DNA from 4 places in the Brevibacillus ruminantium genome. Region 1 is predicted to be linked to each of the others. Evidence: riboswitches for the same ligand, from Rfam matches in the RefSeq annotation. Region 1 holds a riboswitch; each other region holds the start of a gene.
What was found. Region 1 has a riboswitch for cobalamin ahead of metE (5-methyltetrahydropteroyltriglutamate--homocysteine S-methyltransferase). Riboswitches for the same ligand answer to the same signal wherever they lie in the genome.
Positions count from the first base shown of each region.

Region 1 (4,086 bases):
GCTCGCCTGGTGCTTGAAGCATCCAGCAGTCACAGCGGTCATTCCGGGCTGCAAAAGCCCTGCTCAGGTAGAGGCAAATGCAAAAGCTGCGGAACTGGTGTCCGGGGATCACCCTCAAAATATATAGCAAGGCGGTGTTTTTGTGGCGAATATCGATTTGTCACTTTTACCATGGAACGTATTTTGGCTGGGCATCGCGTTTTTTAGCGTTACCGGCGTTCTGTTTTGCTTCGGTTTTCTCCATTTGGTGCAAAAGAAAGTGAAAAGCGGTGTCCTGTTCATGGTCGGGACTGTCCTGAGCGCCTATCTGTTCCTTTCCTATCTGTTTGCCAATCACATATAGCCGAGAAGTGGCTCCAGCTTGAACAGCCCATTGGACGCTCAAACATAACCTTGTGAGGCAAGAAATGCCTGCAGGGTTATTTTTTGTATAAGAAAACCCCCAGTTAGACTGGGGGTTCGGGAAAGCTTATAGCTATGAGTAGTCATCCTTTGAACTCGGTGATAAGATGAGAGCCGGTCTGCCAACCGCTTACACTTATCACAGGAGGACAAAGGATGGACAAGAGCAGTCTAGCACATACCAAATGGAACTGTAAATATCATATCGTATTTGCTCCGAAATACCGAAGACAAGTGATATATGGGAAATTGAGGAGAGAGATAGGGAAAATTTTACGGGAGTTATGCGAACGAAAAGGAGTGGAGATCATTGAAGCGGAAGCTTGCGTGGATCATATTCACATGTTAGTGAGTATTCCGCCTAAGTTAAGCGTGTCCGAGTTCATGGGTTACTTAAAAGGAAAAAGTTCATTGATGATCTTTGATAAGTTTGCAAATATGAAATACCGATATGGAAATCGTCAATTTTGGTGCAGAGGGTACTACGTAGATACAGTAGGAAGAAACAAAAAGGTAATTGAGGAATATATTCGGAACCAATTAGTGGAGGACAAGAACTATGAACAATTAACGATGAAAGAGCTGATCGATCCGTTTACGGGTGAGTCGGTGAAAAAGGGCAGGTAAGGAGCCCCTTTTCAGGGGCTGCCCGAGGCAACACGCGGTTGGCAGACTTTCAGGGCGCCTTTGAGGCGCTTGCTTGTAACATGCCCTTATAGGGCTAATGGAAGCCACCGGCTAAGCCGGTGGTTATGACTCACTTTCAGTCGAGACGATCGTTGACTTGAAACCGAGAAAAGCAACACAGCCGACTATCGATTTCGGGTCGGAACGCATCGCATCGTTAAAAATGATTGAAATTTGTAACCAATTCAATTAAGATAATGGAAATATATACTATTCCTGTGTGGATAGTTTATATTTTTACATCTTGCTCAGTTTATAATTGAGGGCGAGTACATTTATCAATTGAATAACTGGAAACAGGTTCCTTGAGTGAGTAACGTTCAAGGATGAAAAGGGAAGTTCGGTGCAAATCCGACACGGTCCCGCCACTGTAAAAGGGGAGTCAGCGCAGGAAGTCGCCACTGATCCATCAGGATTGGGAAGGCATGCAGCTGATGATGAGCCTTAAGTCAGGAGACCTGCCTGTTTCGACAACACTGCAAGACCTACGGGAGATAGGGAGGTGTTAGATCCACTATGGCAGTAGTGCGTGAAACTTCACTGCTTATTTAGGCATTTCTAACTTTCTTTCTGAACGTTAGAGATGCCTTTTTCTATTGGAGTAACGCAAAGACTATTTGTATGGGGAGGTATTTAGATGAGTATCAAAAGCAGTAACCTGGGATATCCACGTATAGGAGAAAACCGTGAATGGAAAAAGGCTCTGGAAGCATTTTGGGCGGGAACATTAGAAGAATCCAACTTCCTTCAACAGATGGAACAGATTCGACTCCATCACTTACAGAAGCAAAAAGAGAAAGGGATCGATTATATCCCTGTCGGTGATTTTACATGTTACGATCATATGCTGGACACGGCTGTCATGTTTGGCTTGGTCCCAAAACGGTTTCCTTATGAAGGTGGAGTTGTTCCACTTCAGACATACTTTGCTATGGCGCGTGGCAGTCAAGAAGCGATCGCGTGTGAAATGACAAAATGGTTTAACACAAATTATCACTATATTGTTCCAGAGATTGGCGACAGGACTCCGACCTTAACAGAAAACAAGCCCCTTCTTGCTTATCGCGAAGCAAAAGAGAAGCTTGGCATCAAAGGAAAGCCTGTCATCGTCGGCCCATACACGTTTATCAAACTTTCAAAGGGATATGTCCCTGCACAATTACCAGCCCTTATCTTGCAACTCGTCCCGTTGTATCAGCAAATTTTACGGGAGTTAGAGCAAGAAGGGGTGGAATGGGTTCAACTGGATGAGCCGATTTTGGTTTCTTCTCTCAGTAAAGAGGAGATGGAAACCGTGTCATACATTTACAAGCAGCTTCATGAAGCAGCACCCCATCTGAACATTATGCTGCAAACCTATTTTGATTCCGTAGAATTCTACCCCGATGTGATCAACCTTCCCGTTCAGGGTATTGGATTGGATTTTGTTCACGGCATCGGACAGAATCTCCGGTATCTTACAACGTGCGGATTTCCAGAAGATAAAGTACTTGGCATCGGTGTGGTAGACGGTCGAAATATTTGGCGCTCGCACCTCCCTCACAAATGGAAACTTTTGAGAACTATTACGAGCGCTGTTCCGGAGGATCGTGTATGGCTCCAACCTTCCAGCAGTTTACTCCATGTCCCTGTTAGCATCAATCAAGAAACGCAACTTGATCCCCTTGTCAAAGAGGCTTTGGCTTTTGCTGATGAAAAATTGGATGAAATTCAAGTCTTACTCAATGGATTTCGCTCTGGTGAAAACGCGACGATAGAGGAGTTCACCAGAAGTCAAACGGCTTTATCTAATTTGGCGCAGTCTCCAGAAAGAAACCGACTAAAAGTACATGAATCTGTAGCCAATCTGGGACACCAGCATGCTGAGCGTCAGTCACCTTTCGTACAGCGTCGGAAGAAACAACAGCAAGAAAAGAAGCTTCCCTTGCTTCCCACGACGACAATCGGAAGCTTTCCGCAAACCTTGGAAGTTCGACAGGCCAGACAAAAATGGCGAAAGGGCGAGTGGACGACGGAGTTTTACGAAGAATTCATCCAGGAACAAATTGAAAAATGGATCAAGATTCAAGAAGAGATTGGACTCGACGTCTTTGTTCATGGCGAGTTTGAGCGGACCGATATGGTAGAGTTTTTTGGAGAGAAGCTGGCAGGGTTCACCTTTACGAAAAATGGTTGGGTGCAATCGTACGGATCACGTTGTGTGAAACCGCCGATCATTTACGCAGATGTCGAATTTCTTGAGCCAATGACAGTGAAAGAAAGCGAATTTGCTCAATCGCTCACCACAAAACCGGTAAAAGGAATGATTACGGGTCCCGTGACTATCCTCAATTGGTCATTTGTGCGTGACGATATATCAAGAAAACAGGTAGCCTATCAAATTGCACTTGCATTGCGACATGAAGTGGAAGCGCTGGAGGCTGCCGGTATCCAGATGATTCAAGTAGACGAACCAGCCCTGAGGGAGGGTATGCCACTGAAGAAGTCTGCTTGGGAAAATTATTTGAATTGGGCCGTCAAGGCGTTTCGCCTAACCACTTCCTCCGTTCAAGACAACACGCAAATTCATACACATATGTGCTACTGCGAGTTCCACGACTTTATCGATTCGATACGTGATTTAGATGCTGATGTCATTTCCATAGAGACATCTCGAAGTCATGGAGAATTGGTATCTTCGTTTCATGAACATGCCTACGAAAAAGAGATTGGTCTTGGGGTATACGACATCCACAGTTCGCGCATTCCTTCTGTCGAGGAAATCGTCAGTATGATTGAACGCGGTTTGCAAGTGTTAGAACCTGCTCAATTCTGGATTAATCCAGACTGCGGACTCAAAACCCGAGGCAAGGAAGAAACGATTGCTTCCCTGCGAAATATGGTGACTGCTACTCTCATCGTTCGTGATCGTTTGACATCTGCACAACCATGAGCGTATTTAAAACCATCTGCATTCGCATGACCTATGGGAATGATAGAATGACTGAGTATTTTGTA
Region 1 is NZ_CP098755.1:2,851,594-2,855,679, reverse strand. It holds gene NDK47_RS14070 (aldo/keto reductase) at 1-127, shown strand, start outside; gene NDK47_RS14065 (hypothetical protein) at 143-343, shown strand; gene tnpA (IS200/IS605 family transposase) at 559-1,029, shown strand; cobalamin riboswitch at 1,371-1,569, shown strand; gene metE (5-methyltetrahydropteroyltriglutamate--homocysteine S-methyltransferase) at 1,727-4,021, shown strand.

Region 2 (4,086 bases), 1.8 Mb from region 1:
ATCCCCCTGTCCACCATTCCAGCATGAGCAGCAGCAATAAACCAGCCACCGCCTCCGATTCATATCTTTTGGAACGGACATGCGTGGAATAGCCGATCACCCGGAAATCATCGAGAAATCCTCTGGCCGTCATGCTGATGTACATCTGTCGATAGCGGATCATCGAACGGGTGAACAACTGAAAGACCAATCTCCCTGCATCCTTCAGCGTTTCACTCAGCCCGCCATGCCCTCCTCTTGCCTTCTGCGCCGTCCACATCTGCTCTGCAGTCTCCAGCAGGACAAAGACAAAGCGATACATGATCATCATCAGATCGGTCAAAATGGAGGGAACTCCTATTTTTCGCAGTACCTGCAGAATTTCGGCAAACGGAACGGTAAAGAGCAGAAAGGAAAAGCAGGAAAGCGCGGTTAGCGATCTCGCTGCCAGAATCCCTACTCTTGTCAGTCCAGCCTCTGTCACATAGAAGACCCAGCCTCCAAGCTGCCAGCTTGCCCAGACACTGTCTGTCGGGCTCCATTCCTGCCCCCCTGCAATTTCAATGAGCAGCGCAGGCGCTCCTGCCAGCAAAAAGGCCAGCGATGCACTCACAACCAGGACATAGATCCGCCAGGGCACACGGGCATACACCGTAATCCAGAGGCTCATCCAGACGAAAAGCAGGGCCTGAACCAGCGGATGACTGACAAGCGCCAGCACCAGCGCCCCGATGGCGAACAGCAGCTTGTGCACGGGCGGAAGATTGCGCAGTCTGCTTCCGTATGCCAGCGTGTCAATGCGTCCAATCATTCTTTCCCATTTTGGAGCCGGCCGCGGTACACTCCGATGGCATAACCGATCACACCCGCGCCAAGAGCGGCCTGCAGAGCAAATAACAAGCTCTCTGTTTCACCGCCAGGAGGCTCCAGCAGAGGTTGGAACCACGGCTCATAATCGGGAGCCATTTCCGTTATCGCTTCCTCCGCCGCGCCATCTGCCCCGGCGAATTCGGAATCCTTTACCAATACCAGCGGAACGACGGCAAGAACGGCGACCAACAGCAGCAGCACCCAGTTTGTCCAACGCTTCACCGCTTAGCCCTCCTTTTTCAGCAGCCTGAGCTGCGTCAGTTCTTGACCATTGTACGCCTGAAGCCAATTCCATACGAGCACGGTAAGCAGCCCCTCACTGATCGCCAGCGGCACTTGTGTGAGAGCAAAAATTCCGGCAAATTTGGCAAAGGAAGCGGCGATTCCGCCTGAGGCAGCCGGAAAAGCCAATGCCAACTGAACAGAGGTAACCAGATAGGTGCTCAGATCAGCCAGTGCAGCAGCCAGGAAAATGCCGATCTTTTGTTTGCCCAGTCTGCCTGCCACCAATCGATAGACACCGTAGGCGACAACCGGTCCGACGACGGCCATGGAGAAGGCGTTGGCTCCCAGCGTAGTCAACCCGCCGTGGGCCAGCAAAAGCGCCTGAAAGAGCAGTACCAGGCTGCCCAAAACCGCCATCACCCATGGGCCAAACAAAATGGAGCCCAGGCCCGTACCGGTCGGGTGCGAGCTGCTGCCCGTCACCGAGGGAATTTTCAGCGCTGACAGCACAAAAGCAAATGCCCCGGCTACGCCCAAAAGCAGCTTAAACTCCGGGCGTTCCTTGACAATTCGCCGAATGGAGCGCAAACCCAGGAAAAAGAATGGCAGAAACGCAGCCCACCAAAACAGCGACCACCCTACCGGCAAGTATCCCTCCATGATATGCATGGCATGTCCGGTTTCCGGCGTATTCAGCAAAAAATAGATCATCAAGCCGGCAATCAACAGAAAACTTGATCGTGTCCGTCTCCCTTTCATCCAGAACCCTCCCTCTTTTGCATTTTATTTCACTCTTTTGCACCGCAAGTCCACAAAGCTGTGGTTGCATCAAAAAAGCTCACCCGGAACGGATGAGCTGGCACACCACAACAAACGACACTTTGGGACAGTCGTTTTTGTCTCGGCTCACCTCTCCTTTCCTCGAAGGCATTTTGGGTGTGCAGCTAGGTAGGTCTCCTGGCTTCCGGATCAACACGCTCTTTTTGCCTTCCCCATCGGATCGATGAGTGGCTGCAGGATAAAAGAGCATTCCCCTGGTTACAGTGGCGGGACCGCTCGGGATTTGCACCCGATTCCCTGTTACCCCTTATCAAGATAAGGGCACCTGTCTGCATAGATTCAGTTGTCTTTTTCCGAAAATTCGTAGTTGATTGCTCTATTATATACGATCCCTTGCAAAAGAAAAAGGATCAACGAGCATCTGCACCGATGGCTTCTTTCACATGGGAAAAGCCATCGCGTTCCAGCAGGCGAAGCAGTTGTTTATTAATCGTTTTGACGATCGCGGGTCCCTGGTAGATCATGCCCGAGTACACCTGAACCAGGCTGGCGCCAGCGCGAATCTTGCGGTACGCATCCTCGCCTGTAAAGATGCCGCCTACCCCGATAATTGGAACCCTGTCGCCCACTTCCTGATAGATTTCTTTTACCCAAGCCGTCGCTCTCTCCTCCAGCGGCCTGCCGCTGAGTCCGCCTGCCTCATCGGCACGGGGATGGTCTTGTACGGCCTCGCGGGAGAGCGTCGTATTGGTCGCGATAATCCCGGAGAGACCTTCCTCCACGGCTGCCTGAACGACATCGCGCATCTGCTCGTCTGCCATGTCTGGCGCTACCTTCAACAGGATCGGTTTGGCAGCGACTCCGCGGCCCTGCAGCTCTGCCGCTTTCTCCCGGATGGCCCGGATCAAAGCACGCAAACTCTCCGTCTCCTGCAAATCGCGCAGATTGGGTGTGTTGGGCGAGCTGACGTTGATCACAAAATAGTGACCATAGGGATACAGCATGTCCAGACATTTGCTGTAATCCTGGGCTGCCTCTTCATTTGGCGTGATCTTGTTTTTCCCGAGATTGATCCCGATCGGAACATCCGCATAGGCGTAATCAATCAGGTTTTGGGAGGCCAGATACGCTCCCAGATTATTGAACCCCATTCGGTTGATGATCGCTTGATGCTCCATCAGCCGGAACAACCGGGGCTGTGGATTCCCTGGCTGTCCCTGGGGAGTAATCGTTCCTACCTCTACAAAGCCAAAGCCCAAAGCAGCAAGGGCGTGATAAACTTCTGCATTTTTGTCAAAGCCGGCTGCCAGCCCGACAGGATTGGGAAATTTCAATCCCCAAATCTGATTCTCCAGGCGCTGGTCGCGAACCTGGTACATCATTTTCAACAAACTTTTCGCTGCAGGCGACTTTTCCACCATTTTGAGGAGATGGACGGTTTTTTCATGAACCTCTTCCGCGTCCATCTGAAACAGGAATTTCCGCACTAGTTGATACATCGCTGCACTCCTCACTGCGTTTATTCTGCCTAGTAGCATATCACATTTTTGGAGAGAGGCGAACAAAATGAGAGATTCTTTTTTCACTTGGCAGAGATTGCTTGATTCTCCCCTCCCGAACAACGCCCTGGCCGATGTCACCGTAAGCGTAACTCTGGTCGATTCAGGAAGATGAAACTGGATTGGTATCAATAACCGGATTTGACTGAGAATATAAATAACTGCCTGCCCCGATTCAGCAGGGCAGGCAGTTGATCTGTAAATGTATGATTGTCGACTTTACAAAAGAATGGCTTAGTTTTTCACCATCAAAACTTCATCGAGTGCCACATAGGGCAGGTTATGTGCTTCCGCCACTGCCTTGTACGTCACTTTTCCATCAATGACGTTTACGCCTTTGGACAACGGACGGTTATCCAGGATCGCTTGACGGTAGCCTTTATTGGCCAGTTGAACCGCATATGGTACGGTTACGTTTGTCAAGGCCAGCGTAGACGTGCGGGCAACTGCCCCCGGCATATTGGCCACGGAGTAGTGGATGACCCCGTGTCTTTCATAGGTCGGATTGTCATGGGTAGAGATGCGGTCACAGGTCTCGATCGAACCGCCTTGGTCGATGGCTACGTCGACGATGACGGAACCTGGAGCCATGGTTTTGACCATGTCTTCGGTAACCAGACGCGGCGCGCGAGCACCCGGGATCAATACTGCGCCAACCAGAAGGTCTGCTTTT
Region 2 is NZ_CP098755.1:1,064,120-1,068,205, reverse strand. It holds gene NDK47_RS05190 (energy-coupling factor ABC transporter ATP-binding protein) at 1-2, opposite strand, end outside; gene cbiQ (cobalt ECF transporter T component CbiQ) at 1-790, opposite strand, end outside; gene NDK47_RS05180 (energy-coupling factor ABC transporter substrate-binding protein) at 787-1,071, opposite strand; gene NDK47_RS05175 (energy-coupling factor ABC transporter permease) at 1,075-1,833, opposite strand; cobalamin riboswitch at 2,005-2,198, opposite strand; gene NDK47_RS05170 (quinone-dependent dihydroorotate dehydrogenase) at 2,265-3,353, opposite strand; gene ald (alanine dehydrogenase) at 3,648-4,086, opposite strand, start outside.
Region 2: another riboswitch for cobalamin. It lies ahead of NDK47_RS05175 (energy-coupling factor ABC transporter permease); the one in region 1 lies ahead of metE (5-methyltetrahydropteroyltriglutamate--homocysteine S-methyltransferase).

Region 3 (4,086 bases), 620 kb from region 1:
GCTGGCCGGCGAAAAGTCCGCCCTGCCTCATGGAAAACCAGGCAGCCGTGAGGTCCGAGAAGGTGAGCTGCTTTTGTTTGACCTCGGAGTCCTGGCAGACGGGTACGTGTCAGACATCACGCGCACCTTTGCCGTTGGTGAAATCAGCGAGCAGCTTCGGGATATCTATGAAACCGTGCTGGCCGCCAATGAAGCGGCGATTGCCGAGGTTCGCCCGGGTGTAACCCTGGCCCATTTGGACCAAACCGCACGCCGCGTGATTTCAGACAAGGGATACGGAGAGTACTTTATTCACCGACTGGGACACGGCCTGGGGATGGATGTGCACGAGTATCCTTCCGTCCATGGGCAAAACCAGGATACACTTCGTCCAGGAATGGTATTTACCATCGAGCCGGGTGTTTATGTGCCGGGTGTTGGCGGTGTGCGAATTGAGGACGACATTCTGGTTACAGCGGACGGATGCGAAGTGTTGACGCAATATCCGAAGCAACTGCAAGTGATTGGAAAATAGAATACGAGCTACTCGTTTCATGGTGTAATCCGGAGCGAACATCGTTCCGGTTACTTAATAGGGAAGATCGGTGAAAATCCGACGCGGTCCCGCCACTGTGAAGGGGAGCGTCCTTGCGTGAATCCACTGTTTTGCCAGAGCGCGAAATGGGAAGGAGCAAGGCGTGATGAACCCAAGCCAGGAGACCTGCCATGAAGCACGCACGATGAACCCACGCGGATGGGGAAAGTGTATCAGGAGCATCAGCGTAGACGCTATCCGGCTATCCTTTTGTTTCTATGCACATGCAAGCTATAAGAAGCATCTTCCGCAAACATCGGAAGGTGCTTTTTTTCTGGCATCCCTCCGCTCACACTGGTAAAACCACCGCGTTACAGACATCAAGAGACGAGAGGCGAACACGTGGTTTTTCATAAATGTGTAGTGATGAAAAGGGAGGAAGTAACATGATGAAAGCTAAGTACATAGGAATTCGGAACTGGATGCTAACAGGGATCGCGGCTGTCCTGTTCCTCACCGGCTGCGGCAGCGCCACTCCAGCAAACAACGCGTCTGCTCCCAATAATACTCCGTCGCAGGAAACGGCGAAAGCTGGTGACGGAAACAGCACGAATCCGGTTACTGTCCAAATAGATGGGAGAACAGTTACGTTCACCGAGGTGCCCAAAAGAGCAGTTTCCCTCAATCAACATGTGACTGAGGTGATGCTTGCCCTCGGTCTTGAAGACAAGATGGCCGGGACCGCGTATCTGGACGACAGCATTTTGCCGGAATACCAGGACGCCTACGCCAAGGTTCCCGTTCTTTCTGCGAAGTACCCATCCAAAGAAGTGCTGCTTGCAGCAGAGCCGGACTTTGTCTACGCTGGCTGGAAAAGTGCTTTTACAGAGAAAGCGGTCGGAACGATTGATGGATTGGAAAAATTAGGGATTAAGCCGTATCTCCACCAATCCTCCAACATGACAGGGCCAGAGCCCGAAGATGTTTTTGCTGACATCAGCAATATCGGCCGTATTTTCCGGGTGGAAGAGAAGGCAGACGAACTGATTGAGAAAATCAAAAAAGAGATGAAAGAAATTACTGACCGAATTGGGGAACAAAAAGAACCGCTGCGTGTTTTCGTCTACGACAATGGAGAAGACCAGCCTTTTACGGCGGCTAATAACTATATGACGACTTTGATTCGACTTGCAGGAGGCAAAAACGTATTTGATGATATCCCGAAAGGCTGGACAACCACTAGCTGGGAAGAAGTAGTCGCGCGCAAAGCGGACGTCATCGTCATCGTCGATTACGGAGATAAGACTGTGGAGCAGAAACGCAACTTCCTGCTGTCGAAAAAAGAACTGGCGGAGCTGCCTGCCATCCAGAACAAGCGACTGATTGTGCTGCCTTTGTCTGCAGCCGCAGAAGGGGTACGAGCGCCGCTTGCCTTGCAAACACTTGCCGAAGGGTTCTATCCGGAAGCATTTAAGCAATAATCCTGGTAACCCGCCGCCCTGGCCTGTTATTGCTGATCGCGTCGAAGGGAGGATAAGATGCCTAAAACAACGGTTGAGAAAATGGTCTCCACGAAGGGACCGGAAAGCAGCGAAATGCTCACAAAAGACATCAGAAGGTCGAAGGCATGGTTTTCATCGATTTTGCTGCTTCTGGGTATCGGCCTCGTTGCCAGTGTGACGTTGGCCGTTACGCTTGGGTCAGTTGCAATTCAACCGGAAACGGTATGGCGAATCGCCCTCTCCCATGTGCCAGTGATCGGGGGTTGGGCAGAGGCAGACTGGTCAAAATCGGAAGAAACCATCATATGGCAAATCCGTTTTCCACGCGTGCTCCTGGCCGTGATTGTGGGAGCGGGTCTGTCAGTGGTCGGCGTGACGATTCAGGCACTGGTGCGAAATTCGCTGGCAGATCCGTATCTGCTTGGCGTTTCCTCGGGCGCATCCGTTGGTGCCACGCTCGCCATTCTGCTTGGAGCATTCAGCATGTACGGGCAATATGCCGTTTCAATGGCAGCATTTACTGGCTCGCTCATTTCCACCATCTTGGTGTTTACGCTGTCCCGGATGGGAGGACAGAACTCGACAGTCCGATTGCTCATGTCCGGCATCGCCGTAGCGGCTGTGTTGTCAGCCATTACCAGCATGATCATCTTTACGGCACCAAACGAGCACGGCATTCAGACGGTCCTGTTCTGGATGCAGGGCAGCTTGGCCGGGGGGAAATGGACGTATCTCGGCATGCCTTCTTTTATTGTTCTGGTTGGGCTTTTCGCATTGATGCTACAGTACCGCTCCCTCAATGCCATCATGATGGGAGAGGAAACGGCCCGTACCTTGGGGGTCAATACGGAGCGATTCCGAAAAATACTGTTGGTGATTACTGCTTTGTTGACAGGTGTCATCGTCTCGATAACCGGAGCCATTGGCTTTGTCGGACTGATGATACCTCACATGGTACGCATTGCGGTGGGGTCCGACCATCGCAGAGTACTGCCGGTCAGTGCTTTGTTTGGCGCGATTTTTCTGATCTGGGCGGATGTTCTGGCGAGGCTGCTATTCGCCCCGCAGGAACTGCCGATCGGAATCATCACGTCACTTTGCGGCGGGCCGTTCTTTATCTGGCTCATGCTGCGCAACTCTTATTCGTTTGGAGGGGGGAACTCATGAATCTCCAAGCCAGGCAGGTTTCGGTAGCGCTGTCCGGGAAAAAGATCCTGGAGCACATCGATGTCCAGGTGAGTCAGGGAATGTTCGTCGGGTTGATTGGGCCGAACGGGAGCGGAAAATCGACATTGCTGAAAAGCATGTACCGGATCAAAAAACCGGATGATGGGATCGTCTCCTTGAATGGGGAAGACGTCTACCAACTCTCGGCGCGTCAAGCTGCGCAGCGCATGGCGGTTGTTCGCCAGGAATCTACGGTGGAGTTTGATTTTACAGTGCGGGAGATTGTTATGATGGGCCGCACCGCTCATAAAAGATTGTTTCAAACCGATACGGCCGAAGACACCCGTTTGGTTCATGAGGCCTTGGTCCGCACGGGTATGGAGGAATATGCGGAGAGAAGCTTTCAGTCCCTTTCTGGAGGCGAGAAGCAGCGCGTCATGATTGCCCGGGCACTGGTTCAGGAAGCCAAGCTGCTGATATTGGACGAGCCTACCAATCATCTGGATATACGTTACCAGCTGCAAATCATGGATCTGTTGAGAAATCTTCGGCTGACCGTCCTTGCAGCGCTGCATGATTTAAACATCGCAGCCATGTACTGTGACCATCTGTATGTGATCAACGAAGGGCGGATCGCAGCCAATGGCACCCCGGAAGAGGTGCTCACACCCAATTTGATTCATGAAGTGTTTGGGGTGGAAACAGAAATCTACGTGCATCCAAAAACACAAAAGAAGCATATCGTCTTTTTTTCCGGCATGCATACATCCCGTTGGGAAAAAGAGGAGGTATCGACAGCGCTATGAGTGTCTATCTGTGCACAGTATGCGGATTTCGCTACGATGAATGGCTGGGTGACAGTAAAAATGGCGTGCCGCCCGGCATTTCTTTTGAACGGCTGGC
Region 3 is NZ_CP098755.1:3,472,903-3,476,988, reverse strand. It holds gene NDK47_RS17210 (M24 family metallopeptidase) at 1-514, shown strand, start outside; cobalamin riboswitch at 518-722, shown strand; gene NDK47_RS17205 (ABC transporter substrate-binding protein) at 964-1,995, shown strand; gene NDK47_RS17200 (FecCD family ABC transporter permease) at 2,110-3,183, shown strand; gene NDK47_RS17195 (heme ABC transporter ATP-binding protein) at 3,180-3,989, shown strand; gene NDK47_RS17190 (methyltransferase domain-containing protein) at 3,986-4,086, shown strand, end outside.
Region 3: another riboswitch for cobalamin. It lies ahead of NDK47_RS17205 (ABC transporter substrate-binding protein); the one in region 1 lies ahead of metE (5-methyltetrahydropteroyltriglutamate--homocysteine S-methyltransferase).

Region 4 (4,086 bases), 2.3 Mb from region 1:
GTCAGGTCATGGGTTTGGTCCATGGGGCGCCCTTCTTTCTTCCGTGATTTTGGATGATGCATGATCAAAAAGTACCACGAAGCAGGGAATTCTTCCACTTGTTTAGACAGAAAATCCCCAAAATTGCGGGTTGGGGAAGCAGCTTCCTAAGTCAGCTCCCCGGATGTTAAGGGAATTCCCCGATTCACTTTCCACGCCCCACCCCCTACAATAGCGATAGGATGTTTGTCTGTGAGGAGGATCACCATGAACGCGTGGATGGAAGAAATGGGTGCGTCACAAGAAACCGATACGCTCTTACAGTCCATATTTGCGAATATCAGTGACGCTGTTTTGGTCGTGGATCACAGCGGAACAATCGTGACCGTGAATGCCGCTATGGAACGGATGTCAGGCTGGTCAAAGGAAGAATTGGTCGGTAGCAAGCATATATGTGAAATCTGTTTGGGCATGGCTACTTGTCAGGAGGAGAGTACCTGTACGGACTGTTTCTTCAAGCGTACCCAGATGCCCTCCTTTGAAATGCGGGTAAGGACAAAAGATGGGCGTGAGTATCCCGTCGCAGCCAGCTCTACGAGGCTGCCCGAGGGGGCAGATGGAAAAATGGTGATGATTCTCCGTGATATGACCATGCAGTTGCGGGCGGAAAAAGAACGCTATCAACACAAGCTGACCAATTTTGTGATTCAGGCTCAGGAAGAAGAGCGAAAGCGCATTTCCCGCGAGCTTCACGACGGCGTTGGGCAGGCACTATACAGCATCCTGGTCGGGCTGAACGTACTGGGACAAGGAAAGCTGAGCGGTCCCATGAAGCAGCATGTCACCGAAATCCAACAGATGACGGCGAAGGCGATGGAGGAAGTAAAGCGCATGGCTTTGGAGCTGCGCCCTTCCGCTCTGGATGATCTCGGGCTGTTGCCAGCTCTGCGTTCGCTGATCAAACGGGTGGAAAAAAGCTTTGGCCTATCTGTAGACCTGCATGTTCAGGGAGAGTGGCAGCGGTACTCTGCGCCTGTGGAGACCGCCCTTTACCGCATCGTCCAGGAGGCGATGACCAATACAGCAAAATACGCACAAGCCCACACGCTGGGCATTATATTTGAGGCTCGGGAAAAAGAACTGGTGGTGACCATTGTCGATGACGGCGTCGGCTTTGATGTGGAGCTGGCTGAAAACAAAGGCTCTGGTCTGGGGCTGTTCGGGATGAAGGAACGGGCTCAACTCTTGAAAGGCAGTGTTGATATCCGCTCCGTGATCGGAGAGGGAACCACGGTGATTGTTCGTATACCAGTCGCAAAGGGGGAAGCAGAAGATGGGCATTCGAGTCTTGATCGCGGATGATCACGCTGTCGTGCGCACGGGCTTGGGCATGTTGATTGACGCCCAGCCGGATATGGAGGTTGTCGGCTATGCAGCGGACGGCAAAGAGGCATTTGACAAGGCGCTTGAAATTCGGCCGGATGTAGTGCTGATGGACCTCAGCATGCCGCCGGGAGAGAACGGTCTTTCGGCTACAGGGCGGCTTAAAGAAGCAGCTCCCGGAATTCAGGTGCTCGTCCTGACAATGCACGATGACGAGGAATATCTGTTTCGTGTGTTGCAGGCAGGAGCGGCTGGCTATATTTTAAAAAGCGCTCCTGATCTGGATCTGATTGCGGCGATCCGCACGGTGTCAAAAGGGATGGCCTATCTGTATCCGTCCGCGACCAAATCGCTGATCGAAGAGTTTTTGCAAATGGTGAAAAATGGGGAAGAGCAGGCGAAATACGAGATTCTGACCGAGCGGGAAAAGGAAGTCCTGATCCTGATCGCCAAAGGCTTCAGCAACAAGGAGATTGCCGAACAGTTGACCGTATCCGTGAAGACGGTCGAATCCCATAAGGCGCACATCATGGAGAAGCTTCATCTGCGCACCCGTCCTGATCTGGTGCGGTATGCGATTAAGAAAGGTTGGCTTGATTTTGAATAGGTCGCATGGGCAAGCACAGCAGCTTGCCTTTTTTTGTGTTCTGCATGTCGACGAGCTTCGGCGAAAATGCTACCATGGATTCAGTGTTTATTTTGCAGTCGTATGAACTACATAAGTGGAAACAGGTTCTTTGAACGCGGCGTTCAAGGATGAAAAGGGAAGCTCGGTGAAAATCCGACACGGTCCCGCCACTGTAAGAGGGGAGTCAGCACCATATGAGCCACTGATCCGGAAGGATTGGGAAGGCGGTTGCTGATGGAGAGCCTTTAGTCAGGAGACCTGCCTGTTTCGACGACACTGCTTGACCTACGGGAGATAGGGAGGTGTTAGGGTGGCTAGCGTGAATCACGCAGGAGGCTTTGCAAGCCCCTGCTCATTTTGGCATCTCTAACTTTCCATTGGATCGATAGAGATGCCTTTTCTATTTTCAGCGAAACAGCAGATGCGGGCGCAAGACAAGAGCACTTGCTTTGCCAATACGCAATAATGGGAGGTCCCTCATGCAACAACCAGCAAAACCCATCCGTGAATCCAGAACATGTATGACAGATCTGGTTTTTCCCCCAGATACCAATCACCACAATACGATTTTCGGCGGCAAAGTAATGGCCTATGTCGATAAAATCGCGTGTATAGCGGCGATGAGACACTGCCGCAAGCCCGTCGTCACCGTTTCCAGCGACAGTTTTGACTTCCTGGCCCCGATCAAAACCGGAGAAGCGATCAACCTGGAGGCGTATGTGACGTGGGTGCACAAAACGTCGATGGAAATCTATGTAAAGGTAGAGTCGGAGAATTTGATAACAGCCGAAAGGAAAGTAACCGCACGTGCATATTTGACGTTTATCGCCCTGGATGAAAACGGCAAGCCTGCTCCTGTCCCACAGGTTATTCCTGAAACAGAAGAGGAAATGCGGCAGCATGAACAAGCAAAAGAACGCTACGAGATCAGAAGAAACCGTCGCGAACAGGCATGAAAGAAAAAACGTACGAGCATGAAAGAATAACGTCGGAACTAGCATAGAAACGCCATAAAATCGATCACGAATCACGACCGGCAGTCCTGTACATACGGGCTGCCGGTTTTTGTTAAGAAGTGGATGACGAAGATTGTCGGTTATGTCCAAAATGTGTCAGGAATTAGGGAATATCAGGAGGTTCCCGGGGGTTTTTAGGGGTTTTCCCTGAATTACAGTGCAAGCCGCCAGAGAGTAGAATGAAGTCGTAAAAAGGAACAGCTCGTACGGTATCGGGAAAGGAGGAGAGAGCCGTGGAGACAAAGACAGAAACACAGCGTCAACTCGAAGAGGCAAAGAAACTGAAGCCTGAATCGCAGGACCTGAAAGGGACATTTATCGCTGTATTACTGGTTGGCGCTATCATACTCCTAAGTTGGTTTGGTGTATTCGGATTATTCCTGGATCGTGCATAGCAGGGAAGAGAGGGAGGTTGTGAAACGATGCATCTGCACCGTTACGAAAAAATCTGGCTGATTCTGGGGGCAGGAGGCCTGGCGCTGTTTATTGTGCTGCTTTGTGTGAACGCCTTCGCAATGGGTATGGCCCCTCCGAGCAACATGGAAATGATCGACCCGACGAAAGTATCGGAGACACCTCCGTTTGACAATCCTGGTCTGAAAAAGATCAGTGACACGGAGTACGATGCTTACATGACGGCGTTTGCTTTTGGCTTCAACCCCAATAAGATGGAAGTTCCGGCAGGGGCAAAGGTGAATTTTCACGTAACCAGCCCCGACGTGGTTCATGGATTTCAAATACCGGGTACAAACGTCAACTTCATGGTAATGCCGGGGCATATCAACTCCGCGTCGTACACCTTTGAAAAACCTGGTGAATACTTGATCCTTTGCAATGAATACTGCGGCGCCGGCCACCAGGTGATGGCGACAACCATTATTGTAAAATAAGGCAGGTGATTTCGATATGATGCAAACACATATGGGAAAGGCGCAGGTGGATCGTCCGTCTGCTCGTCTCAGTCTGGCATACATTTGGGTTGCATACGCAGCTTTCGGGCTGGCCGCACTGGCTGGAATGCTGCAAGGCATGGTGCGCGGCGGACTCATTGAGCTGCCGAGCTGGACCAACTATTATCAG
Region 4 is NZ_CP098755.1:501,851-505,936, forward strand. It holds gene NDK47_RS02635 (GNAT family N-acetyltransferase) at 1-23, opposite strand, end outside; gene NDK47_RS02640 (PAS domain-containing sensor histidine kinase) at 247-1,341, shown strand; gene NDK47_RS02645 (response regulator) at 1,313-1,969, shown strand; cobalamin riboswitch at 2,076-2,270, shown strand; gene NDK47_RS02650 (acyl-CoA thioesterase) at 2,470-2,946, shown strand; gene NDK47_RS02655 (cytochrome c oxidase subunit 2A) at 3,240-3,401, shown strand; gene NDK47_RS02660 (cytochrome c oxidase subunit II) at 3,429-3,896, shown strand; gene NDK47_RS02665 (b(o/a)3-type cytochrome-c oxidase subunit 1) at 3,913-4,086, shown strand, end outside.
Region 4: another riboswitch for cobalamin. It lies ahead of NDK47_RS02650 (acyl-CoA thioesterase); the one in region 1 lies ahead of metE (5-methyltetrahydropteroyltriglutamate--homocysteine S-methyltransferase).